One region of the Anaerobacillus sp. 63XJN7_5_ISO-PGPR-S23-430 genome, then DNA from elsewhere that is predicted to be linked to it. Evidence: riboswitches for the same ligand, from Rfam matches in the RefSeq annotation. Region 1 holds a riboswitch; each other region holds the start of a gene.
The links. Region 1 has a riboswitch for S-adenosylmethionine ahead of msrA (peptide-methionine (S)-S-oxide reductase MsrA). Riboswitches for the same ligand answer to the same signal wherever they lie in the genome.
Positions count from the first base shown of each region.

Region 2: linked by a shared signal. The riboswitch ahead of AC0VYJ_RS04155 (2,3-diketo-5-methylthiopentyl-1-phosphate enolase) and the one ahead of msrA (peptide-methionine (S)-S-oxide reductase MsrA) in region 1 are both predicted to bind S-adenosylmethionine.
Region 3: linked by a shared signal. The riboswitch ahead of mtnK (S-methyl-5-thioribose kinase) and the one ahead of msrA (peptide-methionine (S)-S-oxide reductase MsrA) in region 1 are both predicted to bind S-adenosylmethionine.
Region 4: linked by a shared signal. The riboswitch ahead of mmuP (S-methylmethionine permease) and the one ahead of msrA (peptide-methionine (S)-S-oxide reductase MsrA) in region 1 are both predicted to bind S-adenosylmethionine.

Region 1 covers NZ_CM149686.1:2,049,868-2,057,822, reverse strand. The annotation lists gene cydD (thiol reductant ABC exporter subunit CydD) at 1-428, opposite strand, end outside; gene AC0VYJ_RS11080 (hypothetical protein) at 686-2,929, shown strand; gene msrA (peptide-methionine (S)-S-oxide reductase MsrA) at 2,977-3,627, opposite strand; SAM riboswitch class I at 3,727-3,840, opposite strand; gene AC0VYJ_RS11070 (Na+/H+ antiporter NhaC family protein) at 3,928-5,331, opposite strand; gene fni (type 2 isopentenyl-diphosphate Delta-isomerase) at 5,527-6,570, opposite strand; gene AC0VYJ_RS11060 (glycosyl-4,4'-diaponeurosporenoate acyltransferase CrtO family protein) at 6,551-7,069, opposite strand; gene AC0VYJ_RS11055 (phytoene desaturase family protein) at 7,249-7,955, shown strand, end outside.
Region 2 covers NZ_CM149686.1:762,749-770,703, forward strand. The annotation lists gene AC0VYJ_RS04150 (aminotransferase class I/II-fold pyridoxal phosphate-dependent enzyme) at 1-999, shown strand, start outside; SAM riboswitch class I at 1,083-1,192, shown strand; gene AC0VYJ_RS04155 (2,3-diketo-5-methylthiopentyl-1-phosphate enolase) at 1,287-2,486, shown strand; gene AC0VYJ_RS04160 (2-hydroxy-3-keto-5-methylthiopentenyl-1-phosphate phosphatase) at 2,483-3,181, shown strand; gene AC0VYJ_RS04165 (methylthioribulose 1-phosphate dehydratase) at 3,144-3,767, shown strand; gene AC0VYJ_RS04170 (acireductone dioxygenase) at 3,818-4,351, shown strand; gene AC0VYJ_RS04175 (GNAT family N-acetyltransferase) at 4,405-4,923, opposite strand; gene AC0VYJ_RS04180 (alpha/beta fold hydrolase) at 5,035-5,916, shown strand; gene AC0VYJ_RS04185 (ATP-binding protein) at 5,925-6,998, opposite strand; gene AC0VYJ_RS04190 (MFS transporter) at 7,261-7,955, shown strand, end outside.
Region 3 covers NZ_CM149686.1:754,624-762,578, reverse strand. The annotation lists gene AC0VYJ_RS04150 (aminotransferase class I/II-fold pyridoxal phosphate-dependent enzyme) at 1-4, opposite strand, end outside; gene AC0VYJ_RS04145 (carbon-nitrogen family hydrolase) at 113-895, shown strand; SAM riboswitch class I at 982-1,118, shown strand; gene mtnK (S-methyl-5-thioribose kinase) at 1,233-2,444, shown strand; gene mtnA (S-methyl-5-thioribose-1-phosphate isomerase) at 2,445-3,509, shown strand; gene AC0VYJ_RS04130 (sugar ABC transporter substrate-binding protein) at 3,506-4,639, shown strand; gene AC0VYJ_RS04125 (sugar ABC transporter ATP-binding protein) at 4,636-6,144, shown strand; gene AC0VYJ_RS04120 (ABC transporter permease) at 6,200-7,174, shown strand; gene AC0VYJ_RS04115 (YmaF family protein) at 7,270-7,605, opposite strand; gene AC0VYJ_RS04110 (glycerophosphodiester phosphodiesterase) at 7,781-7,955, shown strand, end outside.
Region 4 covers NZ_CM149686.1:4,190,808-4,198,762, reverse strand. The annotation lists gene qoxB (cytochrome aa3 quinol oxidase subunit I) at 1-895, shown strand, start outside; gene qoxC (cytochrome aa3 quinol oxidase subunit III) at 910-1,518, shown strand; gene qoxD (cytochrome aa3 quinol oxidase subunit IV) at 1,520-1,846, shown strand; gene AC0VYJ_RS21620 (spore morphogenesis/germination protein YwcE) at 1,940-2,224, opposite strand; gene AC0VYJ_RS21615 (hypothetical protein) at 2,405-2,986, shown strand; gene AC0VYJ_RS21610 (GNAT family N-acetyltransferase) at 3,002-4,177, shown strand; gene AC0VYJ_RS21605 (SGNH/GDSL hydrolase family protein) at 4,591-5,823, shown strand; SAM riboswitch class I at 5,909-6,011, shown strand; gene mmuP (S-methylmethionine permease) at 6,094-7,497, shown strand; gene mmuM (homocysteine S-methyltransferase) at 7,472-7,955, shown strand, end outside.

The DNA of each region.
Region 1 (7,955 bases):
GGAATAACCGCCGTTTTAAACACTTGTGGAATGTATTGACTATAATAGGAATCAATCTCATCCACCGCATCTAGTAAAACGCTCACTTTCTGTCCAGATTGACCCTGGTAAGACGTTAGAAGTGCGTCTCGAGAAAATTTATTCAAAAGCGCTTCTCTTATTCTTTGTTTTACAATAGCGGCCATGTTAACGCCTGCTTTTCCCATTAAATAAGATACGCAAGGGCGTAGCGCCATGACAATCAGTAAGCCAATGAGATACGATGAAATGTCTGAATATGCTAGTTTTTCAATAAATACCCGATTCACTATTTCTACTGTAAGAAAAGCCTGTACAATAATGGATGCGCCAATCATAAGAGCACCTAAAATCATAAACAAGTGTGTGATTTTAAAACCTGAAGCATACGCTTTAAGTTCGTTCTTCACCTGATCCCCCACCTTTAGTTTCACAACAAACATACGTTTGTGAAATATTTCACATTAATTCTTAATTCCTATTGTACGACTTATACAAAGGAGAAGCAAATACTACGCAGCGATTATTTTTACAATTAAATGAACGAAATCTGTGCTAGAGTCATCGAGCCACTACTTATTCAATTGAGGCATTCTTAGATTTAGCATTCTTCCTTATTTCCTATTTGCTATAATGAAAGCAGCAGGATAAGAAATGGAGGATTAGCGTGGAACACGAACCTGAATTTGAAAAAACGCGTAAAAATACACACAAACGAAATAAATTAAAGCATTTATTGATTTCTTTTACTCAACCATTACAATCCTTCTTTAAAACCATATGGAAAGGAGCTTCTTACGGCGCTCTTTTTATGACAATGCTGCTAATCTTTTCGATTGGGTTTGATTTTCATACTGGACTGGGTCAAATAATGGACGTTATTCTTTTCCTATTAATTGCAGTTGTCAGTACACTGCTCACCGTTAAGATTGGTACATGGTTCATAGAGCATTTCAAAAGATTACCCTCTCTTCTCATTGCAAGTATTGGAGTCTCGCTTGCTATAACCATTTATACATTAGATCAATTTCGTCAATTAGAGAACATCCTTCCGCTCTCCTATCTCTTAATTGCAGTCGGTATCATCCTTGGCGCTATGTTCGGATACCCTCTTTCTAAAGGCATCAAAAAGCCAATGTCTATGATCATGCTACTGTTTGGTGTTTTAGCAACGTCAGCTTTTTCATACTGGTTATTCACACCTGGTTTAATGAATGATCGTCTCTCTATTAATGTAGAGCCGCTCTCACCTGTTAGTGATAACCCTTCAGAATACGGCTCATTTGATGTAACTACTTATACATATGGAAGTGGAAAGGATAAGCAACGTCCTGAATTTGGGGAGCAAGTAGATATTCAAACGATGTCAGTTAACGCTTCAAGTATGGTTGGAGAATGGTCCAAAGAACGCGAGTGGTTCTGGGGCTTTAAAGACACCAATGTGCCACTTAATGGACGTGTATGGGTGCCTAAAGGAAATGGTTCTTTTCCTCTTGTCCTTATTGTCCATGGAAACCATAAGATGGAGGACTTCTCAGATGAAGGCTACAATTATTTAGGTGAGTTACTCGCTAGTCGTGGCTTTTTAACAGTATCAGTAGATGAGAACTTCTTCAATTCATCATGGTCTGGTGGCCTCGCAGGAGACATTAATGGACGCGCTTGGTTGCTGCTTAAACATATTGAAGAAATGGAGAAATTATCTTCTCAAAAAGATAATCCATTATTCAACAAAGTGAAGATGGATCAAATTGCTTTAATAGGTCATTCTCGCGGTGGTCAAGCTGCGATTTTAGCAGCAAAATTCAATGACCTTGATCGTTACCCAAATAACGGGAACATGACTTTTGATTTCCATTATAATATTGAATCTGTTATCGCACTTGCACCGACGGATTATCAAACACTTTCAGATCGAAAAATCGAAGTGGATGATGTCAATTATTTATTACTTCAAGGTTCTTATGATAGTGATTTATCGGAATTCGAAGGCGACCGACAGTATAATGGGATTGATTTAACTGGCAGTAAAGAAGCTATGAAAGCAGCCCTTTATATTGATCGCGCCAATCACGGACAATTTAACACAACGTGGGGAGAAAACGATACGTATTTCCCTTTCACGCTTTTATTAAATAAAGAGCCTCTTCTTAAAGGCACTGAACAACGACAAATAGCCCGCACATATGTCGCTGGCTTTCTTGAGGCGACGCTTCATCAAAATGAGTCCTATCAACCGATGTTTGAGGATTATCGCTATGCTCTCGAATGGCTACCTGATACAACATACATTAGTAAATATGAAGATCCTTCGTATCATATCTATAGCACCTTTGAAGAGGACGTTGATGTCACAACAGCGACATCTCCCTATATCACCATAGAGACTAATAGCTTGCTGCAATGGTATGAAGGAGAGCTTGAATTTCGACGCGATAAAGAAAGAGGTACTCATGGGGTCTTTTTGAAATGGGATCATTCCTATTCAAAGAACGGCACATACAAATTAAATTTCAAGAAAGCCCTTCAGGATCCATTTGCTTATACAATGAACAGTTCATTAACATTCACAGCAGCAAACCTTTCAGATCCATCTGACCAGCAACCTGTTGATTTCACAATCACGGCTAGTTCAGATAACGGAGCATCCGCTAGTGTTAAGCTGAGTGACGTCATGCAGTTGCAAGGTGTTCTTCCTATTCAACACACAAAAACAAAATACTTTGAAGAAGGACGTTATGGTGAACCTACTGAACCGGTTCTCCAAACCTTTAATATTCCGATGCAGCGATTCTTAGAAGCAAACAATGCCTTTAATCCGAAGAAGATGAATGCTCTTACATTCGAATTTAATGCATCAGAGAAAGGAAAAGTCTTTATTGATCAAATAGGTGTCAATCAAGGTGATTAACTAAAAAAGGCCTTCCCTCATGACAATGAGAGAAAGCCTTTTTTCTATTATGAAATTTTGCAAGAAGACTGTCCACGCTTAGCAAGATAGCTTTGATGATACTCATCTGCACGATAGAATGAAGTGATTGGTACAATTTGCGTCACAACTGGTTTTTTGAAGCGTCCAGATCGCTCGAGTTTTTCTTTTGCAATCAATGCTATTTCTGCCTGCTCATTTGAGTGGTAAAAGATCGCTGAGCGATAGCGTGTTCCGACATCTTCTCCCTGTTTGTTTAAGGAGGTTGGATTATGATTTTCAAAGAAAACTTCTACAAGTTCTTCATAAGAAATGAGAGAAGGATCATATTCAACTTGTACGGATTCGGCATGGCCTGTTAATTCAGAATAAACATCTTCATAAGTTGGATTAATCGTCTCTCCTCCTGTAAACCCTGCTGAAGTTGAAATAACACCGTTCAATTGTTGAAATAGCGCTTCTACTCCCCAAAAGCACCCTGCTGCAAATGTTGCTTGTTCCACTATGACCACTCCGTTTCCTTTTCTCTGTATGGTTTTATTTGATCGAGCATATATGTTTTCTAATTCATTTAGTGATAACATATAAAGTTGCTTTTCACCCTTCTTATATATCCCTTGTGAGAGAAGGGTCTTAATAAGCTGTTGTTTTCTTGCTTCGTTATCCATTAGTGTATGCAATATCAGTCTCTCCCTCTACTAAAACATATTTCCAAATGAGGGTGCATAAAAAAACCCTCATCTGCTCGAACAGAAGAGGGTTTGGATAGACCGAGCCTCTTCTCATTTTTCGACTTTCGTCGCAGGAATTAGCACGGTTCCAATTGAACATAAGTTCATAGGTCCGTTGCCGAGGTATCTAAGGGCCAGTCCCTCCACCTCTCTGAATAAGAAGATCCTTTAAACAAAGGATTATTAAGTTAGTTCCAATAATAAATGGTTTTAAAACGGATGTCAATACAAAAGTACTCATAAAAATAATTATATTACAAAAGAGATAACAAAGTAGCCAGCTGCTGCTAATCCCGCCGCTAATAAAGCTGGGCCAAGCTTAAATTTCGCATATGTCATAGGATTCAACTGCAAGATCCTCGCAACTGTATTCGTATTGTCACTTAGCGGAGAAGCAAAAGCGCCAAATGTCCCACTCGCAAATACGGCTCCAATGACAACAGGTAGATCTGCTCCTGTAGAATACCCTAATGAAATACCGAGCGGCATTAAAATTCCCCATGTGCCCCATGATGAGCCAATAAAGTATGAAATAAACGCCCCAACGAGAAATAAGACTGGTGGTACAAATAAAGTAGGAATCCAATCAAGGTTTGAGGTAACAAAAGACGAGAAGCCAAGAGCTTCTGTTGAAGCTGCTAAGCCCCAAACGACAGTAAGCAAGACGATGACCGGCATCATCTCGTTACCACCTTCGATAAAATAAGTAACAAGGTCCTTTAAAGAAAAACGCTGAAATAAATAGAAAATGAACGTTAAAAGTACTGTAGTGAGAAGTGCAAAGACCATCGCGTCGAGGACATCTGCCTCAATAAACGCCTTGATTAAAGAAGTAAACCCCTTCTTATAACCACTCCAATATGTAAGAAGAAGTGTTAGGAGAATAACTCCTCCAAGAGGTATTAATAAATTCATCGGTTTCGTAGGAAGATCCTTCGCCACAGCTGGATGACAATCTTCCCATTGATCATCAAGCTTTTTTTCCACATTACCTGCGTCTGTAGCTGGCGTTTTTCGATGATGGAAAAAACTCAAATAAAAGCCAATCAATAAAATACTAATCGAAAAAAAGTTGTAAGGGATACTTTGAAGAAAGTAACGATAGCCATCTCCTTCAATGCCTTCTGCTTTTAGTGAAAGCTGCACAACAGATGACATATAGCCGACAAAAGCGGTAGCAATTGGCATTAAGACAATAACTGGAGTTGCTGTCGTTTCTATCACAAATCCAAGCTCCTGAGGAGTGATTTTCACTTTATTTAAAAGAGCTTTCATGATTGGGGCTACCGTTACAATGCGGAAACTAGGAGCACTAAATGTTCCTAGCGTTGACACCCACGTCAGAAATAACGCTCCTTTTTTTGAGTTGATTTTGGATGAGGCAACTTGAACAAATCCTTTTATCCCACCAGTATATTTCATCAATCCGATTAAGCCCGTAAACATATATAGAAAAAGGACGATTTTAACATTATTTTCATCTTTCAAACCAGTCATAATAAATTCATAGAACTGTTGTAAACCAATGATCAATCCAGGTTTGTATATAAATGATGCTGTTAGCAAACCCGCCGTTAATCCGGGGATCACTAGTTTTGTTTTCATCGCAATGATAATGACAACGATAAACGGAAAAATGGATAACCAGGCCATTAGCGTCGCCCTCCTTAAGCTCTAGTTTGCTCTCTAGAGAACGACCTATACTACGGGAACCGATAATGTTGATTCCTCATTCGTCTGAGCAAGTGGAGTTGCTCGAAGTCATTGGTGCCATATGGTTTAAATATGACAAATTGAACATCGTTCCTTAACTTATTCATACAAAAAAGCCAGAGCTCAGTGCTCTGGCTATTTCTTTTTTAATGCGCTATTGTATTTTAATCTATTGATCGATGCAGCTCCAATTCCAAACATAGCTGTTCGTAATTCGAACTCAATTCGCTTTAATTGATCTGATAGCGCTTCTTCACTATCATCTACTGCATTTTCAAGTAATGCCCTACCAAATCCGGACACATCCGCCCCGAGAGCAATAGCTTTAGCTGCATCCACACCATTTTTTAGTCCGCCACTTGCAACCATCGGGACATCGGGATGCTGTTTCCTTACATCAATAATACAATCAGCTGTCGGGTTACCCCAATCTTGAAAAGCTTCGGCAGCTTGTTGTCTTAATGTTTGATGGGAACGAAAACTTTCAACTTGAATCCAGGATGTTCCACCCGCTCCAGCAACATCAATAAAACTGGCACCTGCACTTATAAGACGCTGAGCACTCTTCGCATCGATTCCCATGCCAACCTCTTTAATACCGAGTGGAACAGGGATCGCTTTTGCTACTTCTCGAATTTTATCGATTAAATCTTGGAAATTTGTATCACCCTCAGGTTGGAATACTTCTTGTAATGGATTTAAATGAAGCAGAAGCGCATCAGCTTGAATGAAGTCAATCGCTCTCTTACACTCTTCTACTGTAAAACCATAATTGAGTTGAACAGCTCCAATATTGGCTAGTATAGGAATGGTTGGTGCATGTTTTCTTACGTCAAATGAATAAGCGGATTTCGATTCTTGAATAGCGGCACGCATTGAGCCTACACCAAGCGCCCAACCATGTGCTTCAGCAGCTTTGGCAAGACGTTTATTAATCTCCCAAGATCGCTCTGTACCGCCGGTCATTGAGCTGATCAGAAATGGCGTCTTCAATTTCTTATTAAGAAATTGAGTGGAGATATCGACTTCATTATAATCAATTTCTGGTAGTGGATTATGCTTAAAACGATATTTTTCTAACCCCGTCGTAAGTCCCTGTCCTTCCACGTCTTCCGTTAGACAAATATCAATATGTTCGTTCTTTCTTTTTTCGGTTTGATCAAACCCCAAGTGTTCCAATGGAATTCCCCCTGCGCTGCTCTTTTTTCATCTGTCGATGTAATAATGGTTTTAACCTGAGTCGATTGTACCTTTGTATAAGAATAAATGGAAGATTAACTATTAAAGAATACCCAACCATTACTAAACCAATACTCAAAGGATTCCATAAGAAAAACAAGAATGAAGGTGGTATGAGAAGCCAATGGGTCACCTCTGCACGTCTTGTCTCTAAGATAAATTTCCTTATATAAGAAGAAGTGAGCGTTTTGAGTTCTTTCTTCCGAAATCCTCCTTTAAACACATCTCCCCCATCAGGTAGTATTGTTTTCCACTTCCTTATCTGGATACGATCATACACTTTCAGTTCCCATTTCTTATTTTGTAACATTGATTTTTTAGATTCATAAAAGGAATCTGGCAACCGAAGGCAAATATAAGAGATAGAAACATGAATGATCAGCCAGGCAAAAATATTCACTAAGATTAACCCTACGATCGATAAGTGGATGACCTGCATACAAATTCCTCGTTTCAAAATTGTTTAACATATCCAAGATTAGGTAATTATTATGTCAGGAAAACCTATTATACACTGTAACAGCGTTATGATTCCTTTACAAAGGTTATACCCACACTATACAATTACAGTGTATAAATGTCGACGCTTGAAGTTAATTCGATGAAGGAGGAGATGGAATGAGCAAAAAAACAATCGTTATTGGTGCTGGACTAGGAGGTCTTTCGGCAGCTATTCGTCTTGCAGCCGATGGACATCAAGTTACCGTACTGGAAAAAAATGAGCGCGCTGGCGGCAAATTAAACAAACGTTCTGGCCAAGGGTTTAAATTCGATACGGGTCCTTCCATTCTAACAATGCCTTGGGTCCTTGAGAAACTATTCAAAAGCGCAAACCGAAATGTAAACGATTATATGACCATTAAACGTATTGAACCTCAATGGAGAACTTTCTTCGAAGATGGCGCCCAGATTGATGTAACAAGTGATATAGCTGTTATGTTATCTGAAGTACATAAGCGCTCAGAGAAAGATTATTCCAACTTCCTCTCCTATTTAGATTATTGCAAAACGATGTTCGATTTAAGCTTAAAAAGCTTTTACAAAAAAAGCTTGTCAGGCATTCAAGATTTGCAAAAACTGCATTCATTTAAAGATCTTCTCACAATGAACCCTATGAAATCAATGAATCAGGCAACGGAAAAATATCTGGATGATAAACATCTTCAGCAGCTCTTTAACTTCTTTATTATGTATATTGGCTCATCACCTTATCATTCCCCTGCCATTCTTTCACAACTTGTTTATGTGCAGCTTGGCCTTGGTATTTATTATGTTGAAGGCGGTATGTATAACATAGCAGAAGGAATGCTTAAGCTACTTGATGA
Region 2 (7,955 bases), 1.3 Mb from region 1:
GCTGAAAACCCTGCATACCACAAGTATCCGCCATTTAGGGGGCAGCCTTTTCTGAAACAAGCCGCGGCTGAATTCTATAAGCGAGAGTTTGGTGTTGAGCTTGATCCGGAGAAAGAGGTAGCCGTCCTCTTTGGTGGAAAAGCTGGCCTTGTAGAAGTCAGTCAATGTTTGTTAAATAAAAGTGACGTGGCGCTCGTGCCAGATCCTGGCTATCCTGATTATTGGTCTGGAGTTGCGATGGCTGAAGCGGATATGCAAATGATGCCGTTACTTGAACAAAATGATTTTCTGCCTGATTATAGCGCGATCCCAGAGAGTGCTCTTGCAAAAGCAAAGCTCATGTTTTTAAATTATCCAAACAATCCTACCGCTGCTATAGCAACGAAAAGCTTTTTTGATGAAACGGTTAGGTTTGCGGATGCCAATGACATCTGTGTCGTTCATGATTTTGCTTATGGAGCGATCGGATTCGATGGAGAACGTCCTAAAAGCTTTTTGGAAACAGAAGGTGCTAAAGATGTGGGAATTGAGATTTATACTCTTTCCAAAACGTATAATATGGCAGGATGGCGTGTTGGGTTCGCTGTCGGAAACCCATCTGTAGTGGAAAGCATCAACCTGCTTCAGGATCATTTCTACGTTAGTTTGTTTAGTGCAGTGCAAGAAGCAGCTGCAGAAGCTTTACTAGGTTCACAGGAATGTGTTGAGAACCTTCGCCAAACGTACGAATCTAGACGGAATGTATTGATACAGGGGCTTCACGATATTGGCTGGGATGTAACCTCTCCTGCGGGGTCATTTTTTGCCTGGTTAAAAGTACCTGAATCATTTACTTCAGAGGGATTTGCGGACTACTTGCTTGAGAATGTTCAAATTGTAGTTGCGCCTGGGAACGGCTTTGGAGAGTATGGGGAAGGCTATGTGAGAGTAGGCTTATTAACTTCCGAAGAGAAACTCAGGGAGGCAGTTGAACGAATTAATTCTCTTAATCTCTTTTGATTCAGAAAAGTAAAAAAATAGATTGACAGGATTTCCTACGTCTGGCATAATTCGAATCAATTACTTAAACGAATAGTTGCATACTCTTATCCAGAGAGGTGGAGGGACGAGCCCTTTGAAGCCCGGCAACCGATTTTCAAGGTTACTTGAAGACACGGTGCTAATTCTCGCAGCAAAAGCTGGAAGATAAGAGGAAGAGCATGGTGATAACGACCTCTTCCTCGTGAAGGGGTCTTTTTTGTATGATCAAAGATTGAGGACTAGCGCGATGGAAAGGAATGAGCATGATGAGTCATCTTGTGGCAACTTACCTTGTTAAGAATGACCAACAATTATCTAAGCGCGCTGAAGCGATCGCCCTTGGATTAACGATTGGGACTTGGACCAATCTACCGTTATTAGAAAAAAAGCAGTTAAAGAAGCATAAGGGTGAAGTCGTTCACGTAGAGGAAAAAGGGGAAAAGGGCATCATCGCGATTGCTTACCCCACCATCAATTTCAGTGCGGATCTACCTGCGATTTTAACAACAGTCATCGGTAAGCTTTCACTTGATGGTGAAATTAAGCTGGTTGATTTAGAGTTCTCTGCAGGGTTACTAAATCAATTCCCAGGTCCAGCATATGGAATAGACGGTATTCGAAATCTTACAGAAGTATACGATCGACCGCTCGTTATGAGTATTTTCAAAGGAGTTATTGGAAAATCGTTAGGCGAATTGCAGGAACAAATGAAACAGCAGGCGCTTGGTCGAGTCGATTTTGTGAAGGACGATGAAATCCTTTTTGAAAATGAGTTAACCCCTCTTGAAAAGCGAGTACCCGCCTTACGAAAAATGCTGGATGAAACGGCTGAATTGACAGGAAAGCGAACGCGTTACGCAGTGAATTTAACAGGAAGAACGGCAAACCTCAGTGATCGAGCAAAGCTTGCTGTGGAATTAGGAGCAGATGCGCTTCTGTTTAATGTTTTTACATATGGACTAGATGCATTGCAATCACTTTCAGAGGACTCGGATATTCCGGTTCCAATCATGGCACACCCTGCATTCTCTGGTGCAATGGCTGCCTCAAGCACACATGGGGTAAGTTACTCCCTATTACTTGGAAAGTTGCTTCGAACTGCTGGGGCAGACTTTTCCCTTTTCCCTTCGCCTTATGGGAGTGTAGCGCTTGATCGAAGAGAGGCGCTCGCAACAGCAGAAGCCTTAACGAGAAATAATAAGCTGAAAAGAACATTCCCTGTTCCTTCAGCGGGCATTCATCCTGGACTAGTACCGCTTCTTATAAAAGATTTCGGTATAGACAGTGTGATTAATGCGGGAGGTGGCGTGCACGGGCATCCCGATGGAGCAGCTGCAGGCGGAAAAGCTTTCCGAGATGCCATTCAAGCTGTTTTAACAGAGCAACCTCTTGAACAGGCCTCTCAAAATAGTGAGGAACTTCATCAGGCTCTTACAAAGTGGGGGAGCGGGGAGGTAGTGCGATGAAGCAGCCGATTATTTTTTGCGATTTTGATGGCACCATTACGAAAAGTGATAATATCGTTTCTTTGATGAAACGGTTTGCTCCGAAAGAGTGGGAGCAAATAAAAGATGATGTGCTCGCTCAAAATATTTCCATTCGTGAAGGGGTCGGAAGGATGTTTCACTTAATCCCTTCCAAATTGAAACAGGAATTACTCGATTATTTAGTAGCTACAACTGAAATCAGACAGGGTTTTAGCGAATTCGTAGACTACACGAGGCAAGAAGGGATCGAGCTCTATATCGTCAGTGGAGGGATCGATTTCTTTATTTATCCTCTTCTTAAGCCATACGGTATTCCAGAAGAAAATATCTTCTGTAATGGCAGTGATTTTACTACTGATACCATCTCAATAACTTGGCCGTATGCCTGTGGAGACGATTGTACGAAAGATTGCGGTTGTTGCAAGCCAGGTATATTAAATCGTTTTGATAAAAAGGCTAACCGAAAAATTGTGATTGGAGATTCTATTACCGATTTAGAAGCTTCAAAGCAAGCAGATTTTGTGTTTGCTAGAGATTTTTTAGCGGAGAAGTGTCAAGAACTTGGCATTCCAGCCGTTTTATTTGAAACGTTTGATGATATCGTCGAAAAGTTAACTGAAGAAAGGGGGAAGAATCATGTGCCAAGTGGAGAATCGATGGAACGAACTTGCTGATATTAAAGATGAATTAGCAGCAAGAGATTGGTTCCGTGGAACAAGTGGAAATCTTTCAATTAAGGTAAGTGATTCGCCGCTTCAATTTTTAGTAACGGCTAGTGGAAAGGATAAAAGAAAACGAACAAAAGAAGATTTCATTCTAGTGGATAGACAAGGGCAGCCAATTGAAGAGACTCTATTGAAACCATCAGCAGAGACCATTATTCATCAGGCGATCTATTCAAAGACAGATGCAGGCTGTTGCTTACACGTGCATACAGTTGAAAATAATGTTATATCTGAACTTTTTGCGGGAGAAGGAGAAGTTACGTTTCAAGGACTGGAGTTAGTTAAAGCTTTTGGTTTATGGGGACAGAATGACAAAGTGACAGTACCGATTATCGAGAATTCAGCTGATCTTTCTCTACTAGCTCATGATGTGGTGCACGTGCTTAAGAATGACACGAAAGCCATTTTGATGCGAAATCATGGGATTACAGTATGGGGACGTAATGGTTTTGAAGCAAAAAAATATCTGGAAGCATTTGAATTCCTTTTTGAATATCATCTTAAATTACGAAGCTTTCAAGCAATTGTAAGTTAATCAGTAATCAACAAAGTTTCATTAGCTTAACAAAAGAGGAGGAAGCATTAATGGCAGTAATTAAAATACGAAATACAAATGAAGTTATTGAAGGTCAAGATCGAGTAGGGGCATTTCTTCAGAATGAAGGAGTGTTATATGAACATTGGGATGTTGAGAAGCTACCGACGTTTCTTAAGGGGAATTGTCATGTTACAGAGGAACAGAAAAATGAAATTCTGAGTGTATTTGATGATGACATTCGTTCTCTAGCTCAGCGAAATGGATATGGAAACTGGGATGTGGTGGCACTTTCTGAACAAACGCCTGATCTTGATAAGATTCTGAAAAAATTTGAACAGGTTCATGTGCATACTGAGGACGAAGTAAGAGCGATAACGGCGGGACATGGGATTTTTATCATTAAAGGTAGCGTGGGGTATTTTGATGTTGAGCTCGATCCGGGTGACGTGATTTCTGTACCGGTTGATACACCACACTTCTTTACATTAATGGATGATCGGCAAGTTGTAGCCGTACGCCTTTTCATCGATCCATCAGGATGGGTAGCCCATCCATATGAAGAAAAAGAAAGTGTGAAGTGAAAAAAGGGCCGTGAGCAGTCACGGCCATCATTTTTGATTTTGCTTCAATCCCTTTAGCTACAAAATCCAATTAATTCATTCAGGTCGTTCCAACCAAAGCCGGTTTCTTTAAATGTCTTACCTGCAATTTCTGTTTCTTCCACGGCAATTTGAAGTGGATGAAAACTTTCGTAGAATTGAGAAGCTGGGTTTCCATTCAGTACCCAAACAAGCATAGACTGATAAGATTCGCTTCTAAGATGTTTAGCTACCGAGCACAGAAGTTGTTTGCCAACTCCCTTTCCCTGTGCTTCTTCAAGAAGGTATATCGCATAAAGTTCTCCATCGAATTTGTAAGCAGCTGATCTGTTTTTTCCGCCATTCGCAAATCCTATTATTTCCCCTTCTTCGACTGCCACAAGGATAATACTTCCATTTTCAATTCCTTTCCGCCAACGAGCCTCGCGTATTTGAACGTCTAATGAATTCAAATAGTCTTCTGAGATAAGCGCACGGTAAGTCGTTCTCCAGCTGTTTACATGAACATTTGCTATCGCTAAAGCATCATCTACGACCGCTTTTCTGATTTCCATTGATTACCTCCATCTCAATTTGATTTTCCTATCAGACTCATTTCGAGAGAGAGGGAATGAATCCTGCTAGTCGAATATATGAAGTAAGTCATAGTTTAAAGGAAAAGTGAAATGAAAAAAATCATAATAGAAATAGATGGCAGTTATGTTCATGGTTTTGAATGGGGAGATAGGAGTCAGCCAACTGTCATTCTTCTTCACGGTTTAACGAACAATGCACTTGGTTTTAGTGAGATGGCAGAAGGTCTTAAGGATTACTTTCATTTAATCTCGATTGATCTACCAGGCCATGGTGAGACGCCTCCATTTAATGAAGATAAGAGTTATTCTTTTGAACTTCTAACAGAGTGGCTTCATAAGGTTTGTACATCATTAAGTGACGTACCAGTCTGGCTCATTGGGCATTCGTGGGGAGCTGCCCTGGCACTTCATTATAGTAGTCAATTCTCTAAAATGGTAAAAGGTATCGTGATGATTGATGGCGGTTATCTTCATTCTTCTGATGATCCGTCACTAACGCTTGAAGAACTTCTTGAACAAATGTCTCAATGGGTGGTAGAAAATCATTACAGAAAATTGGAAGAATATGAACAAAAGAAGAAAATGGAAATCGGAAGGTGGAGCAAGTATTTAGAGCAAATGGTACATAGGGATATGGAGGAAAGGAAAAATGGCGTAGCCTTAAGGGCTAGTGGTAGTACAGTAAGAGCGATTATGAAGTCCCTCTATCAAGAACCATGCAAAGAAATTTTTCATATGGTAAATGTTCCTATCTATCTCCTAAGGGCAACACTTCCTGTAGCAGATGAAACTAATAGAAAGCATGCAGCAAACGTGATGCGGAATGAAGTGAAAGGTGAATGTAGAATTGACGCTATTCCACAGACAGGTCATGTTCTACATTGGCAAAAACCTAAAGAAGCTTTATATATGGTAGAGAGATGGTTAAAGGAGCAAACAAAGCAAAAGGGCCATACGCAAGGCCCTGAATAACAGGGGGGTTAATTGCCAACCCCCTTTGGAAAAGTGAGCGTAATGATCGTGCCCTTCCCCTTATTACTTTCGATAGTTAAGTTCCCTTTATGTTTTTTTACTATACGTTTGCATATCGTAAGCCCAAGTCCAGTCCCGTTCTTTTTGGTAGTGAAAAACGGAGAGCCGAGTTTCTCAAGCTCTTCATCTGTGATTCCGCTACCATTATCAATGATTCTAATTTGTAATTTATCGTTACATTCTCGGGCTGAGATTGTAATTTCTCCCTCTTCACCGATAGCATCCATCGCATTTTTTATCAAATTAATAAAAACTTGTTTTAATTGATTACTTTCACAATAAATCTCTGGGAGAGAAGAGTGGTACTCTTTTGTTAGAATGATTGCTTTCATATTAGCCTGGCCACTTAGCAATTCAATGACTTCATCTAATATGAGATCGATTCGATTATAGTTAAAATTAATTTTTGTTGGTTTTGCAAGAATAAGAAATTCATCGATAATCTGTTCGATCCGATGAAATTCTGAATCCATCACCTGGGCATAGCGATCAATGTCTTGATCAGAGTTTTTGAACTGTATTAATTTTAAGAAACCCTTTAAAGAAGTGAGCGGGTTTCGAAGCTCGTGTGCGATCCCAGCTGCAAGTTGTCCAACAATCGATAGCTTTTCGGATTGAGCAAGGTGCTCTTCATTCATTCTTTTCTCGGTAATATCTTTCGCAATTCCAATGATCCTCGAAACATTCCCCTCTTCTACAAGTGGCACTAGTGTAATATCAAATAGCTTGTAGCCCTGTTTTGGGAAAGAATAACCTTCTTCAAATTGAATGGTTTTCTTACGAATCATGGCTTCTTGGAATCTTTTAATCGCTTGTATTCCTTGGTCAACCCCTAGAAAGTCTTCGATTCTCCGCCCAGATATGGCTTCTTTGGAAGTCTCATAACTTGCTAGATAAGCTTCATTTACAGCTTCGATTTCATAATGGTGAACATCGATCACACGAATTTGGAAAATAAGATCTGAAATATGGTGAAAAATAATATCTAAATTCGCCTCTTGTAGCTCGCTTCCATTTTTCATAGAAATCCCCCATAATCAGCATTTTAACTTAGTACTAATTGGATATTTCTACAAGATATGCGTATCCCCTTCAAATTATGATCGATATTTGTAATAGATTGGAAATTTTTGGCGTTCGAAGTGGTTGATAAGGTAGGAGAATATAGTAATAATAATGGAACCAATCCCAATGAAAGCGCATTGCAATTCAATTGTACTTACTATAGAGTTAGAAGAAGTATTTTGAGCGCATCACATTTAGCAAGGGAGGACGGCTTAAAAGATGACCAAAAGAGACTCTGTCTTTTTCCTTAGTCTGTTCTTGTTCTTTTTTCATGGAGCAAATACAATCATCATTAGCTATATGCCAGTATATTTTCAACAAAGTGGTATGTCTGAGAGTAAAATTGGATCTATCCTAGCGATCGGACCACTTGCAGCCATAATGGCTCAACCGTTTTGGGGTTACATAAGCGATAAATTCGGAACAATTAAAAAGGTTCTACTCGTAACGTTAGTTGGCGTTGCCATCATTAGCATTTTTCTTCTAACGAACCATAACTATGTGTTTATTCTCATCTCCGCTGCGGCGTTCTATGTTTTTATGTCCCCAACAGGGGCTCTTGGTGATAGTCTAGCTGTTAAAACAGCAGCTAGCGTGAATAGAAACTTTGGAAGTATTCGAACCTGGGGCTCAATTGGTTTTGCAGTTTCAACTTTAGTAGTTGGTCAGTTTTTTGCTTTTTTTGGTATAGCTTTTATTTTGGTTCCTTTTATGCTCATGATTTTGCTTGCTTTTTTTACAGCTATGAGAGTATCAGATGTCGAAACACATAATAAACCTGTTACTGTATGGGATGCCATACGGATTGGAAAGAATCCTCGCTTCCTACTCTTTTTGATTACGATCATGTTTTTAACCATTCCGCATCGAGCAAATGACAGTTTCATAGGGATTTATATCACGGATCTTGGTGG
Region 3 (7,955 bases), 1.3 Mb from region 1:
TCAAATGGAATCACATCCTGTTAAAATTTTCGAGAAATTCTAATAAGTTATGTTATCTTGGATACACAACCATGTAAAGGTCAATTTCTAAACATGTAAGGAGGACAAATCAATGAAAAACCTTGCCCTGTTGCAATTTGATATTGCTTTTGGCAATCCAGAAAAGAATTTCTCTAAAGTTGAAGAGCTTGTTTCTAAGGCGGTGAGTGACAAACCAGATATCATCGTTTTACCAGAATTGTGGTCCACAGGTTATGATTTATCTCGTCTTGATGAAATTGGAGATACTGATGCAGAAAAGTCGATTGCTTTTCTATCTCGCCTCGCCAAAAAAAACGACGTAAATATTGTCGGGGGCTCCATCGCTAAGCATCATAACGGCGAAGTAACGAACACCATGCTTGTGTTCAATCGAGATGGGCAGCTCGTTCATGAGTATAGCAAAGCGCACCTGTTTCGTTTAATGAATGAAGAGAAATTCCTCGTTTCTGGAAATGAAAAAAGTCATTTTACACTTGAAGAACTCCCATGTGCCGGGTTCATTTGTTATGATATTCGCTTTCCTGAGTGGCTTCGCCTTCATGCAGTTGAAGGTGCCCAAGTATTGTTCGTACCAGCAGAATGGCCAAAGCAACGCACCGATCATTGGCGAGCATTACTTATCAGTCGCGCGATTGAAAATCAGTGCTACGTGATTGCTTGTAATCGTGTCGGGGAAGATCCTGATAATACGTTTGGAGGACACTCATTGATCATTGATCCGTGGGGAACAATTATCGCAGAAGCAGGAGAAGAAGAGGTTATTTTAACAGGTTCTATTGACGAAGAGGAAATGTCATCAATCCGGAGTCGCATTCCTATCTTTGAAGATCGACGTCCAGATATTTATAAATAATATTCAAAATATTATTGACAAACATGTTCCTTTCTATGTAACATACATTTCAAGCGAAAAAATTGTAAAATAATTTCATAAACTTTCTCTTATCAAGAGCAGGCTGAGGGATTTGGCCCTATGACGCCCAGCAACCGACCTATTTTAAAGTCCAGATGAATCGATGACTTAAATGGCACGGTGCTACTTCCAACAGGATGATATTCATTCTGGAAGATAAGAGGTGTGAAGTATCTCTGTCTTCAAGCCTCTTTCTTCGGAAAGAGGCTTTTTTTATGCCGAAATTCCGATCTTCATGCAATACAACAACCATAAATAGTTGAAAGGGGAATTTTACATGGGTATTCAGATCACTTCAGGGTACACACCGTTTACAAGCGAAACAGTTGTGCAATTTTTAGAGCATCACGAGCTTTTGGATCGCACCGCTCCTGTTCATGTAAAGGAAATTGGCGATGGCAATTTAAATTATGTCTTTCATGTTCAACACAAGAAAACAGGACAATCCTGGATCGTCAAACAAGCCTTGCCTTATGCCAAAGTAGTTGGCGAATCCTGGCCGCTTACACTTGATCGGTCCAGAATTGAAAGCGAGGCGCTCAAGCAAGCTCACTCGCTCGTTCCTGACTTTTCTCCAATCGTTTATTTGCATGACTCTGAAAAAGCCGCAACGGTTATGGAAGATTTATCAACGCACACTATTTTACGCAAAGGACTTATTGAAGGACGTATATATCCTGAACTTGCAAGAAACGTCGGTACCTACCTCGCTCATACGCTCTTTTTCACTTCTGACTACGGTCTTGGTTCGGCAAATAAGAAAGAGCTTGCCAAACGGTTTAGTAATCCAGACTTATGTGGCATAACAGAAACCCTCGTATTTTCAGATCCTTTCTATAATGCCGAAAGCAATGCCTTTACAGAAGAGCTTCGAGCAGATGTTGAATCGCTCTGGGAAGATGACGATTTCCTCACTGAAGTGGCCTCCCTCAAACACTCTTTTTTAACAAAAGGAGAAGCTTTGATACATGGGGACTTACATACAGGTAGCCTGTTTGTTACGGAAAGCTCAACCAAAATAATCGATCCAGAATTTGCTTTCTATGGGCCAGCTGGTTTTGATGTCGGTGCTTTTATCGCCAATATTGCGCTTAGTATCCTGTCGCAGGAGGCCCATAGATCAGAAGAAGAGAAAGAAGGATACCTCGCTTATTTATTTGGCGTCACTACCGAGGTTTGGAACGTATTTGAATCTACTTTCCGATCATTATGGGACGACCATCTCTCAGAAGATAATCGTTATTCGAGAGGATACCTAGACGCTCTTCTACAATCTATTTTTGTCGATAGCATTGGATTTTCCGGCTGTAAAATCATCCGAAGAACGATTGGACTTGCTCATGTAGAAGAGATCGAGACGATCAGTGATCCAAGAGTAAAACTCGCTGTGGAAAAAAAGGCGCTTACCCTTGGAAAAAAACTTATTTTAGACCGAAAAAGCATCACTTCGATTGAACAATACATTAAAGCAATCAAGGAGGTCATTTAAATGACTGTTATCTCATCACTCCAGTGGAAAGGTGATCATCTCTTACTCCTCGATCAACGGCATCTTCCACAACAAGAGATCTACCTTAAGCAAACGGCAATCGAGGATGTCTGGAATAGCATTTCTGCCCTTGTGGTCCGCGGAGCACCAGCCATTGGAATCGCCGCAGCGTATGGTCTTGTTCTTTGGAGTCAGCATGTTCAAACAAACGAAGCAACAGCGTTCAAGACAGCGCTAGTCAACCAAGGAAAATATCTTGCCTCCTCTCGTCCCACTGCAGTTAATCTCTCTTGGGCGATCGATCGCATCATCCGAGCTAGCTTTTCCTTACCAACAGTTCAAAAAATGAAAGAAGCGATTCTGCACGAAGCACTTACTATCCATAAAGAGGATGAACTTGTCTGTCAGCGTATTGGAGAACATGGTCTGAAGCTATTAAATGATGGGGATACCATCCTCACACACTGCAATGCAGGTGGGATCGCAACAGCAAAATACGGGACTGCTCTTGCGCCTCTCCATCTGGCAAAGGAAAACGGTCTCTCCATCTCTGCAATTGCGACGGAAACCAGACCAGTTCTACAGGGTGCTCGATTAACCGCATGGGAGCTTGAGCGTGCTGGTATTGACGTTACGCTTATTACAGACAGTATGGTAGCTCACGTATTAAAAACAAAGAAAATCGCTGCAGTAATTGTTGGTGCTGATCGGATTGCTGCAAATGGTGATACAGCTAATAAGATTGGTACGCTCGGCCTTGCCCATATCGCAAAAGCATACAACGTTCCTTTTTATGTTGCTGCACCCATCTCAACAATTGACTACTCGATCCCTGACGGAGAAGCGATTCCGATTGAGGAGCGAGACACGAAAGAAGTCACGCACTATAAAGGTGAACGTGTTGCAGCTGAAAACATTGGTGTATTTAATCCTGCTTTTGATGTGACGCCAAATGAATTACTTAACGGAATCATTACGGAGCACGGTATCGTTCGAACACCGTCTGCTGAAAACCTTGCTCATCTTGCTTTCCCACACGCTAAAAACACGGAGGTACATTCATGAAACGCTTAGGACTTATTTTATCCATTCTTCTTCTCGTCGTGCTTGCAGCTTGTACGAGTGAGCAAGATGCCGTAAGTGCACCAGAAGCAAGCAATACGGAATCAAGTGAGGCAACTACGAACACGGGTGAAGAAACGTCTAAAGTTTCTTCAGACATTCCAAAAGAAGTTCAAAAACCTATCAAAATAGCAGCGATTATGCAAGCATCCCTCGGTACATTTTCTTCCCAGTACGTAAAAGGAGTTGAAGATCAGGTTGAAAAATTTGGCGGAAGCGTTCAAGTTTATAATGCTGATAATGACCTTTCCAAAATGGCTACACACCTTGATACAGCCATCAACCAAAAAGTCGATGCGATCTTAATTGATCATGGCCGAGCAGATGCACTCGAAGCTGGAGTGAAAAAAGCCGTTGATAAAGGCATACCTGTCGTTGTGTTTGATAGCGATATTAACGTGCCAGGTGTAACAGTTATTGATCAAGATGATTATAGTCTTGCATGGAATACATTAAAAACGCTTGCTCAAGATTTAAATGGTGAAGGAAATATTGTCTATGTGTGGGTAGGAGGATTTGCGCCCATGGAGCGACGAAATGCGATTTATGAGGCCTTCCAGGAGCGCTATCCAGAAATCAATGAAATCGCTAAGTTCGGGACCGCGAGTGCTAATACAGCTCTTGATACCCAAACCCAAATGGAAACTATTCTAAAGCAATATCCAAACAAAGGAGATATTGATGCTGTATTTGCCCCATGGGATGAATTTGCGAAAGGCGCTACTCGTGCCATTGAGCAAGCTGGTCGAGAAGAAATCAAAGTTTATGGCATCGACATGAGTGACGAAGATCTCCAAATGATGCAAAAGGATAATAGCCCATGGCTTTCATCTGCCGCTACTGATCCGGCGGAAGTAGGACGTGTTCAAGTACGTTTTGCTTATCAGAAAATTGCTGGAGAAGAAACGCCTGAGATTTTCTCACTTGATCCGCATCTAGTAAAACAATCTGATTTACCAGACGAAACCATTTCAATGAGTGAATTAGGCAATTACGTCGATGACTGGGGCTCTTCTGACGCAGCTATTTCTCCGTGGATGGAGAAATTAACGCAACAGGATGATAGCAAATGAGTGAGTTATACATTCAAAACATTTCTAAATCATTCGGAAATATCCCTGTATTAAAAAACGTCTCCCTAACGATTCGTTCAGGCGAAGTGCACGCCCTGCTCGGTACGAATGGAGCTGGTAAAAGCACGCTTATGAAAATGGTTTGTGGAGACTATGAACGAGACAGCGGTTCTATTTTACTTAACGGAGAACCTCTACCGATTCATACACCTTCCGATGCAAAAAAAGCTGGCATCGGAATGGTTGTACAAGAAGTCGATACGGCTTTGTTTCCTACCCTATCCGTTTCTGAAAATATTTGGGCTGACTCAATGAATAAATCTCCTTTCAAACGCTATTCTTCTAACAAAGAACGGCAACGAACAAGAGATTTACTTAACTCTCTCGGTATTACTTTAACACCTGATAAACTGGCTTGCGAATGCTCGCTGTCAGAGAAACAAATGATCTTAATTGCTCGAGCAATGGCACAGGAGACGCAATATTTGATCCTGGATGAACCAACTGCTCCACTTAGTGTAGAGGAAACAAAGCTATTATTTCATCTTATTAACAAACTGAAGAAGAAAGGCGTGGGGATGATTTACATTTCTCACCGCATGCCAGAAATAGAAGAAATAAGCGACCGTTTTACGATTTTACGAGACGGCAAAGTTCATCTTTCCGCTGAAACAAAAACTGTTTCAGCGGATGAGATCATTTCCAGTATGGTTGGATCAACCCTTAGAAAAAAAGAACCCCGTCAAACAAAGAGCACGAGTCATGCTTTAATGCGGGCTGAGAATCTCTTTATACCCGAAACTGGAAAAACAGTGAATTTCTTATTGAATCATGGAGAAATCATTGGTGTCGCAGGACTTGTAGGTGCAGGAAAATCGGAAACGGCATTAACCCTCTTTGGAGCAACAAAGCATACAAGAGGATGTGTTCACATTAACAACCAAACATACCGCTTTCGCTCTCCAGCTGACGCGATTAAAGCCGGGATTTGTCTTGTACCAGAAGAGCGAAGAAAATCGGGTATTCTACTCGATTTCTCATTATCAGAAAACCTAACGCTCCCTTCTCTACGGCGTCATTCACTCAGAGGATTCCTTAATCGAAAAAAAGAGGAAAATTATTCATCCAGGCAAATAACTCAGCTCGGCATTAAAGCAGCTTCACCTAAAGAACCGATCCATCATCTCAGTGGGGGAAATCAACAGAAAGCAGCTATCGGAAAATGGTTATACGATGATCAGAAAGTATTTCTCTTTGATGAACCAACAAAAGGCATTGATGTGAAAGCCAAAGCAGAAGTGATAGCTCTAATAAAAGAGCTTGCCGATCAAGGGAAAGGGGTTATATATTTTTCCAGCGAAATCGAAGAGCTTCTTGATCTATCAGATAGAATCCTTGTCATGTACGATGGCGAAATTACTGCCACGCTCACAGGTGAAGAGATGACAGAGGAAGCCATTATGCAAGCAGCTACAGGAGGTAGGAAGATTGAAATCAGCAGCTGAACTCGTACAAACACAAAATCAAAGAGGGATCGCCTCACCATTCAAGGATAAAGTGATCAGCTTTTTCGTCAAATATGGTACGTTACTCGTCATCGTTGGACTTATTCTCATCTTCACTATTCTTAACGATCGCTTTCTTACTTACAGTAACTTTGCGGATATCCTTCGCTCCATTTCAATTGTGACACTCGTTGCACTCGGTGTTACCTTTACATTAATTGTTGGAGGTTTTGACTTATCTGTTGGCTCAACCGTTAGTCTCGCTACTGTTGCGAGCGCATCTGCCTTAGTCTGGTATCGGCAAGAACTTCTCGTCGCTCTACTCATTCCTATTCTGATCGGGGTATTGATTGGCTTAATAAATGCCTTCATAACAATTAAAATAAGAATCCCTGATCTTCTTGCAACGCTAGCCGTTATGTATATCGTGAATGGGATTCAACTAACTTATACGAAAGGTTTTTCCATTTACAACAATATGCCTATGAGTGACGGGACAACCGCCCCAGGCAAATTCATTCCATCTTTTCTTTTTATTGGCCAGGGTGAAATCGCGGGCGTTCCTTTTCCAGCGATTTTTATGATTGTTTGCGTCATTCTCGTTCACCTTTTTCTCACTTATACACGAGCGGGAAGATTACTCTACATGACAGGCAGTAATCGAGAAGCTGCAAGATTATCAGGTGTTGCGGTTCAACGATATCGTACGCTCGCCTACGTACTTAGCGGACTGTTTGCCGGAATTGCTGGAATTGTTCTTGCTTCAAGAATTGGAACTGGTCAGGTTTCTGCCGGTGCACCTTTACTTATGGACGGCGTTGCCGCAGCATTGATTGGTTATTCTGTACTTGGTTCCGGAAAACCAAATGCATTCGGTACGTTCATTGGAGCTGTCTTAATTGGAATTCTATTAAATGGGCTAACAATGTTGAATGTTCCTTATTATGCTCAAGATATTATTAAAGGCACGATTCTGATTGGTGCCCTAGCATTCACGTTTTATCAAAACAAACGAGAAATTAAAATGTAAAAAAAGCGATGCCATGTGCATCGCCTTTTTTAATAACTGCCAATCATGAGGCTTAGGTTTCAATTCATTGAAGGAAAACACCCCATTTAACTGATCTACCAATCCGCTGGAGGATTTCCTATAGGAGGACTCGTTTGACCAGAGAAATAATGCTCATGCTTTTCTTTTGATATCGTTTCACCGCTAAACGTATGATAATGACCACCACCAGGTAATGTAATCGGCGGACTAGATCGAACGCTATAACGGTGTTGGTGACCCTGATCCATTACCGTAATCCCTTCAATACGGTGAACATGTTGATCAAACGAAGTCCCATTTACAGGCAAACTAAAACCTATCATACTTAAATGGTGATGATTGTATCGGTTTTCGATGCTCCCACGAAAATAATGAGAGTGAGCTTCAGGTAAAGCAACTCCTTTAGACACACTATTCTCTCCCTTCCTTATAACAGGCATAACACACCTTTATCATAATCCATTCAAATTGATTCAAACTCTCCTTTAGCATGAACTTGATATATGAAATCAAAGGAAAAATGAATCCATGAGCGAATACATTACATAGATGGATTTCTAAATCCAAATCAGAAAGAGGTGACCTATGGCTTCTTCATTTCAAATTTATGGACACCGCGGTTCATCAGGTACGCACCCTGAGAATACACTCCTTTCATTCCAGGCTGCTCATAGAGCTGGTGCTCACGGAATCGAACTCGACGTTCAATTAACTAAAGATCTTGTCCCTGTTGTTATTCATGATGAACGAGTTGAGCGAA
Region 4 (7,955 bases), 2.1 Mb from region 1:
CGTTCCGACAGGTGTGAAGATCTTTAACTGGCTATTCACTCTGTACAAAGGGCGAATACGATTTACGACAGCGATGCTTTGGTCGCTTGCCTTTATCCCGAACTTCGTTATCGGTGGGGTAACAGGTGTTATGCTAGCGATGGCAGCTGCTGACTATCAGTACCACAATACGTACTTCCTAGTTGCTCACTTCCACTACGTGCTCATCTCGGGTACTGTGTATGCTTGTTTCGCAGGTCTATACTTCTGGTATCCAAAAATGTTCAATCACCGTTTGAACGAGCGTCTTGGTAAATGGAGTTTCTGGATTTTCGTTGCAGGATTTAACTTATGTTTCTTCCCGATGTATTTCCTAGGTCTTGCAGGAATGCCTCGTCGTATTTACACTTATGGAATTGGAGACGGATGGATGAGCTTGAACGTACTTGCTACGTTCGGTGGTATGCTAATGGGAATCGGATTCTTGATTCTTGTTTATAACATCTACTATAGCTTCCGTTACTCTCCACGTGAAACAACTGGTGACCCTTGGGATGCTAGAACACTTGAATGGTCAACACCAGCTCCAGTACCGCATTATAACTTCGCTCATCTTCCTGAAGCGAAAGGACATGATGCATTCTGGATTATGAAAGAAGAGAAGAAACAAGGGAAAACACCTGAGAAGAAACCTTATAAACCAATTCATATGCCTAGTTACTCTGGCGTGCCGATTGTGATGAGTGTATTCTTCTTTATTGCAGGATTTGGTATGGTATTCTCTTGGACTTGGATGTCTATTCTTGGGCTAATTGGTGTCCTTGCAACAATGGTGATCCGTTCATTTGATTATGATAAAGGTTTCTACGTTAGCGTAGAAGAAATAGAAGAAGATGAGAAAAAAACTACTTTATAAAGGAGGCGTGAAGCATGGAATCAGTCGAATATTCTCCTAACACGCCTTTAGAATATCAGTCGGAAACTGGCCGACTGAATATTCTAGGCTTCTGGATTTTCCTCGGTGCCGAAATCGCTTTGTTCTCAACGCTGTTTGCCACTTATCTAGTATTAGTTGGTCGTACAGCTGGCGGTCCAGGACCAGAAGAGCTTTTTGAAATTAGTGGTGTGTTAATTGAAACATTTTTGCTACTAACAAGTAGTTTCACATGTGGACTTGCTATTCACTATATGAGAAATCATTCTCTTAAAGGATTGTTTCTCTGGTTAGGTATTACACTCGCATTAGGTTTAGGATTCCTAGGGTTTGAAATTTATGAATTTGTTCATTACATTCATGAAGGTGCTGCACTAACAACTAGTGCCTATTGGTCTGGCTTCTTTGTATTAGTCGGAACGCACGGTGCCCACGTAACAATGGGTATTGCATGGATTTCACTTATTTTGATTCAATTGAAGCAACGCGGATTAACACCTGACACAACAAGGAAGGTCTTTATTTCAAGTTTATACTGGCACTTCCTTGACGTTGTGTGGATCTTTATCTTCACAGCAGTCTACTTGTATGGGATGGTGATGTAAGATGGCCTCAAACAACGAGCAGACAAATAGTCATAGCCACTTCCCATGGAGCCACTTAGTTGGTTTCGGTCTATCGATCGTTTTAACACTACTTGCTTTATGGGTCGGATTCGCTTCAGACTTTAGTTTTAGAACGATTATGATTATTGTTGTCATCCTGGCATTGATTCAGGCAGCGATTCAGCTCTTAATGTTTATGCATATTACTGAGAGTGATAGTAGCCGAATTCAGGTCGGAACGATTCTTTACGCAGTTTTCATTGCGGTTGCAGTCGTTGCCGGTACAATCTGGGTTATGTCATTCGGCATGCACAATATGAATATGTGATTCAAAAAAAGCTGTTCACCTCAAGAGGTGAACAGCTTTTTTTAAATTGAAATTTTGTAGAGATTTATGAATCTCCACAGTACTGTTGAAAATTTAGTCTTCTATTTGTGACATTTTCTTTGCAAGTGAACGTTCCTTAAGGAATGGGCGAGCAAAGATGAGATAAGCCGCTAAATGAGCGAAAAGAACATTAATCGCGAAAAGAGTAATAAAGAGTGTATGTGCTACTGGAGTCATACCGCCACCAATGTAGAAAATAAGTAGCGCCCAGATTGCCACAATAAACGGTGTGTGTAAGAAAGCAAGCTTCTTATAATCCTGCCACAGAAACAACGGTGTAGCCGTGATAACGAAAAGATAGACCATATAGACATCCATAGTTAACAACTCCTTTTTATGATACCGCTTACAAACTAAACTTATGTCGAAATAAAGAATAATTTGTGAATGTTTTGTTACAATTAGTATACCACAATTGTTCGAAAATTCTACACATATTTGAGATTTTTTCAGGATAACTTTATGATTTAGAAAGATAAAGAGGAAAGAAGGTGCATGATGAAGAGATTCATCTTACTTATCATATGGCTTGGGTTTATACTGTATTCAGTTTTTCTAGCGCCAGAAGGAAATGGTCCTTATCTTTCTGAATTATTAACGATGAATCAACCCGATCCCAGTTTGCTTGCCATGTTTTCACTACTCGGAGTATTTCCTGCTGTTTTTGCTGTATTGCTGTTACGGAGCGACCGTGGTTCAATACCAGCATGGCCATTTGTACTTGGTTCATTTGTAGCTGGGGCATTTAGCTTAATGCCATATTTTATTTTAAATAAGAAGAAGGATGCCCCCAATCGAACGCCAGATAAGTTGAGGATATTACTTCAATCTCGTGGTCTTTCCCTTGTCCTTATTATGATAGCTCTTGGTTTAATGATTTACGGACTAGTGGCTGGAGATGCTTCTATTTATCAAAAAGCTTTTCTAGAATCGAATTTTGTTCATGTGATGACGATCGATTTTCTAGTTTTAACAGGACTCTCTATTCTGGCTTTACGTGAACGCGACCATGTGTCAGGAATACATGGTGTTCTACCGATTATTGTTCCACTCATGATTGTAATAAAAGGAAAACATTAAAATAGGAGGCTTAACATGCGAAGATTAGAAAAAAGCGAAGTAATTGATGCCGTACGACTTTCAGAATATGCTTTTCAATATAAAGTTCCTGATAAAGATTTAGAAGAAAAAATTAGGGGCTATAGTCAACATGAAATATGGGGAGATTTTGAAGGCGACGAGCTTGCCGCTAAGCTTCATTTAATTGATTTTGAAACAAGGATTGCTGGGAAAAAGTTCGCTATGGGCGGTATTGCGTCGGTTGCAACATACCCTGAGCATAGAAGAGGTGGGAGAGTAGCACGTTTACTACAAAACGCCCTATTGGAAATGAAGAATAGAGGACAAACAATCTCTTTTCTCCATCCTTTCCAAATTCCCTTTTACCGTAAGTTTGGTTTTGAAGTTCTGAATGACTGGAAAAAGTTAAATTTTAAGAAGGAAGATTTCAAACTGTTACCACGTGTAAATGGTAAAGTTCGACGAATTGCACTAGAACACGTTTACGAAACGCTTAATCCAGTATATGAAGAATTTGCTAATCGATTTAATGGCATGCTTGTTCGAACGGAAAGCTGGTGGCGGGAACGGGTATATTCAGAAGGATTTCAGTTTGCGGGATATCGAAACGAAGAAGGCAGATTAACAGGATATGTGTACTATCAAGTAAAAGATCGTTCGATTGAGGTAGAGGAATTGGTTTGTTTGGATGGTGAGGCGAGACGAGGGCTTTGGAATTATATCTGTCAGCATGATTCCATGATTGATGATGGAACACTTCTGACGAATGTAGCCGATCAACTTCCTTTCTTGCTAAATAATCCTAAAGTGAAAACAATAGTTGAAGCCTATTTCATGGCACGAATCGTAGACGTAGAGAACTTTCTAAAACAGTATCCATTCAAGTTAGATAAGAATGAATCATTCTTTCTACATATTACAGATGAACATGCACAATGGAATAATGGGAGCTATCATATTAGCGCGGAGGGAGTTAATGTGTACAAGGGAGATAAAGAAAATGCCGCTTGTACGCATCCACCTAAACGTGGACTACGATGTAATATTAATACGTTGACAGCCCTTCTAACTGGCTATCAGATGCCGGAATTGCTTTATGAAGCAGGTTTACTGCAAGGATCAGAGAAGGAAGTAGCCATTCTGCAAAAAACAATACCGAACAGAGAAACGAATTTTATGGATTTCTTCTAATAAGTCCACCTTGGCCTGCTGCTTTCTCAATTGTTGAGGTAAATGAATTAATAATCGCTTTTGTTTAATTGAACCGTTTTTCATTAAAAAATCCCCTCTTTCAAATAATGAAAGAGGGGATTTTTTTGTTGATCTTCCTATGGACCGGATTTTTAAATTGATAATGTGCGAATCTTATCATCTTATTCCGTTTTAACTGTTCGTAATCTATATATCAGTTTGTTTGCATGTTTTTTACGTTAAAGCTCAAGCGGCTTCATTCTATAGGAATAAGGGTATGCTTCTTAATTAAGAATAGGAAACAAAGAGTGGTCGACCAACTGAGATTATTGGAAATATGCGAAGGCTTTTTTATCGGAAGCGCTTTGGAAGTCACAAGTTCAATAGAAAACAACATGAGAGGCGAGAAAACAATGACACGAATAGGAATTGGCTTTATCATCATTGCACTCATTGGATCAATCAGTTTGGTAAGTGCAAAAGGATGGCCTTCATCAAATAATAGTGCATCAGAAGAGAGTGAGTGGGTCGGATCTTGGACAGCAAGCATGCAGGCGCCTGCTCAGGATGGAAACTCGCATGAAGGTTTTAAGGATCAAACAATCCGCTTAATACTTCGTCCCCATATGGATGGAGATCAAATGCGTATTCGACTATCTAATGAATTTGGTTCATTACCTTTATCTATGAAAGAAGTAAGGGTTGCTGTCTCCAAAGAAGGTGCGAGCGTAGACGGCGAGACAGATCAAGTTATCACGTTTAACGGAGAGAAATCCGTTACAATTCCTCCAGGTGAAAAGCAGTATAGCGATTCGATTGAATTCCCTGTTGGTGCGGATCAGAATCTTGCTGTCAGTTTATCAGTAGATGGTGAGACTGGACCTACAACATGGCATCAGCGTTCAAACCAAACGGTGTACATGTCGGAGGAAGGGAATCATGCTGGGGATACGGAAGGTACATCATACACTTCAAAAGAAGAAGCCTGGTTCTGGCTAGATCGATTAGAGGTGGTTTCAAATAATTCAGTAGATGGTGCACTCGTCATAATGGGGAGTTCAATAGCGAATGGCAATTATTCAACTATGAATGCGAATAACAGATGGCCAGACTATCTTGCCAATCGAATGAATGAAGAAGAAGCTCAAGTGAACATGTCTGTCTTGAATGCAGGGGTATCTGCGAATCATTTAATTAATAGCGAAGAAGGAAAAGGCGAGAACGCATTAGCTAGATTAGATCGAGATGTTTTAAGCCAGGAAGGGATAAAAGCGGTTCTATTGCACGAAGGTATAAATGATTTAAGACACTATCCTGAATATGATTCAGAGAAAATCATTGATCGAATGAAAGCAATTATTAAAGCAACTCATGAAAAGGGTCTTGATATTTATGGAGGGACGTTAACACCATATAAAGATTCCGATATGTATACAGAAGAAGGGGAGAAAACACGTCAGGAAGTTAACGAATGGATCCGGACAAGCGGAGCCTTCGATGATGTAATTGATTTTGATAAAGCATTGAGAGATCCTAACGATCCTGCGAAATATCTCTCGAAGTACGATTCTGGAGATCATTTGCACCCAAATGATGAAGGGTACGAGAAGATGGCAGATACGGTTGATCTATCGATGCTTGAATGAATTAGGACTTTTTATCTAAGTTAACATAAATAGTTAACGCCATTGACAATAACTTGAATAATTGATATTTTTATTAAAATATATTTTCTTATCCAGAGAGGTGGAGGGACTGGCCCTTTGAAACCTCAGCAACAGGTCCATCGGATACTGTGCTAACTCCAGCGGGTGATAAACCTGATAGATGAGAGCCTTCGGTTTTATTTTGTCAGCAACGCACTCATTTTGGGTGCGTTTTTTTGTTTTCTGGATGGAAAAGTAAGGAGAAATAAGATGGAAAGCAAGCATGGTTTTCAAAGGGAAATGAAGTCAAGACATGTGGTGATGCTCTCACTAGGAGGGGTCATAGGTACAGGGTTGTTTCTAAGCTCTGGTTATACGATCCAGCAAGCTGGTCCTATTGGAACGATACTCTCTTACTTGGTTGGAGCATTGGTGGTTTACCTTGTAATGCTATGTTTGGGAGAGCTTTCGGTACATATGCCTGAAACAGGTGCTTTTCATAGCTATGCCGCTAAATATATTGGAGGAGGAACCGGTTATACGGTTGCGTGGTTGTATTGGCTAACCTGGACAGTAGCGCTAGGGTCTGAGTTTACAGCGGCTGGAATGTTAATGCAGCGATGGTTTCCGTTCATCAGCGTATGGGTATGGAGCGCGTTGTTTGCAGGCGTGATCTTTGTTGTTAACGTCTTAACAGTTAAATTTTTTGCAGAAACGGAATTTTGGTTTGCTTTAGTAAAAGTGTTGGCGATCGTGCTGTTTATTATCATAGGTGCAGCGTCCATCGTAGGGTTTATTCCAATGGACTCTGGAACAAACGCTTCATTATTCTCGAACTTTACAGATGAAGGAATTTTTCCAAATGGGGCATTCGCCATTTTAATGACGATGCTGGCAGTGAATTTTGCTTTTTCTGGTACAGAACTTATTGGTATTGCAGCGGGAGAAACATCAGATCCTGAACAAACCATCCCAAGGGCTATTCGCACAACATTAATTCGGTTAATTCTATTCTTTGTCGGTTCAATTTTTATCTTATCAGCTCTTCTACCCGCTTCGGAAGCAGGAGTGTTAGAAAGTCCGTTTGTAGCTGTGCTCGAACGAATTGGTGTTCCATTTGCAGCTGATATTATGAATTTTGTTATCCTAACGGCCATTCTATCGGCTGCAAACTCAGGGTTATATGCTTCATCAAGAATGCTCTGGTCACTTTCGAACAAGCAAACGATATCACCTGTTTTTGCTAAGCTCAACAAAAATGGTGTCCCTCTTAACGCTGTGATTTTTAGTATGGTGGGTGGAGCACTTGCGTTATTTTCAAGTATTATTGCACCAGATACTGTTTATGTTGTTCTAGTCTCTATTTCTGGACTTGCCGTTGTTGTCGTATGGATGAGTATTAGCGTCTCACAGTTTCTTTTTAGAAAGAGGTACTTAAAAGAAGGAAATTCATTGAAAGAGCTCGGTTATCGCACACCTTTTTATCCTGTTGTTCCAGCTCTAGCTTTCTTACTATGTCTTGCTTCACTGATAGGCATTGCTTTTGATCCTACCCAGCGAGTAGCGCTTTATTGTGGAATACCGTTCATTGCGCTGTGCTATGGAAGTTATTATTTAACAAAACGAGTAAAGAAAAGGGGGATAATTGATGCTACAAAAACACAATCCTATTAATGCTATTTTAGAAGATTTTAATATTGTGATATTGGACGGGGCTCTTGCGACAGAGCTTGAAAAATATGGGTGCGACTTAAATGATCCGCTATGGTCTGCTCGCGTCTTGCTTGAAAATCCAGAGCTCATCTATCAGGTTCATTTAGATTATTTTCGAGCAGGGGCTGACTGTGGGATAACATCAAGTTATCAGGCTACGATCGAGGGGCTGAAATCTCGAGGTCTGAATGAAGAGGAAGCAGTAGAACTAATTAAGAAAACCGTCCTTCTTGCCCGTAAAGCACGCGACGATTTCTGGGAACGAGAGGCTCATTTGAATCGTCCCAAACCTTTTATTGCCGCTTCCGTAGGCCCATATGGCGCATACCTGGCTGATGGATCTGAGTATCGAGGCGATTATCACGTTAGCGATGAGATGCTTATCGCATTTCATCGACCAAGAATAGAAGCATTGATCA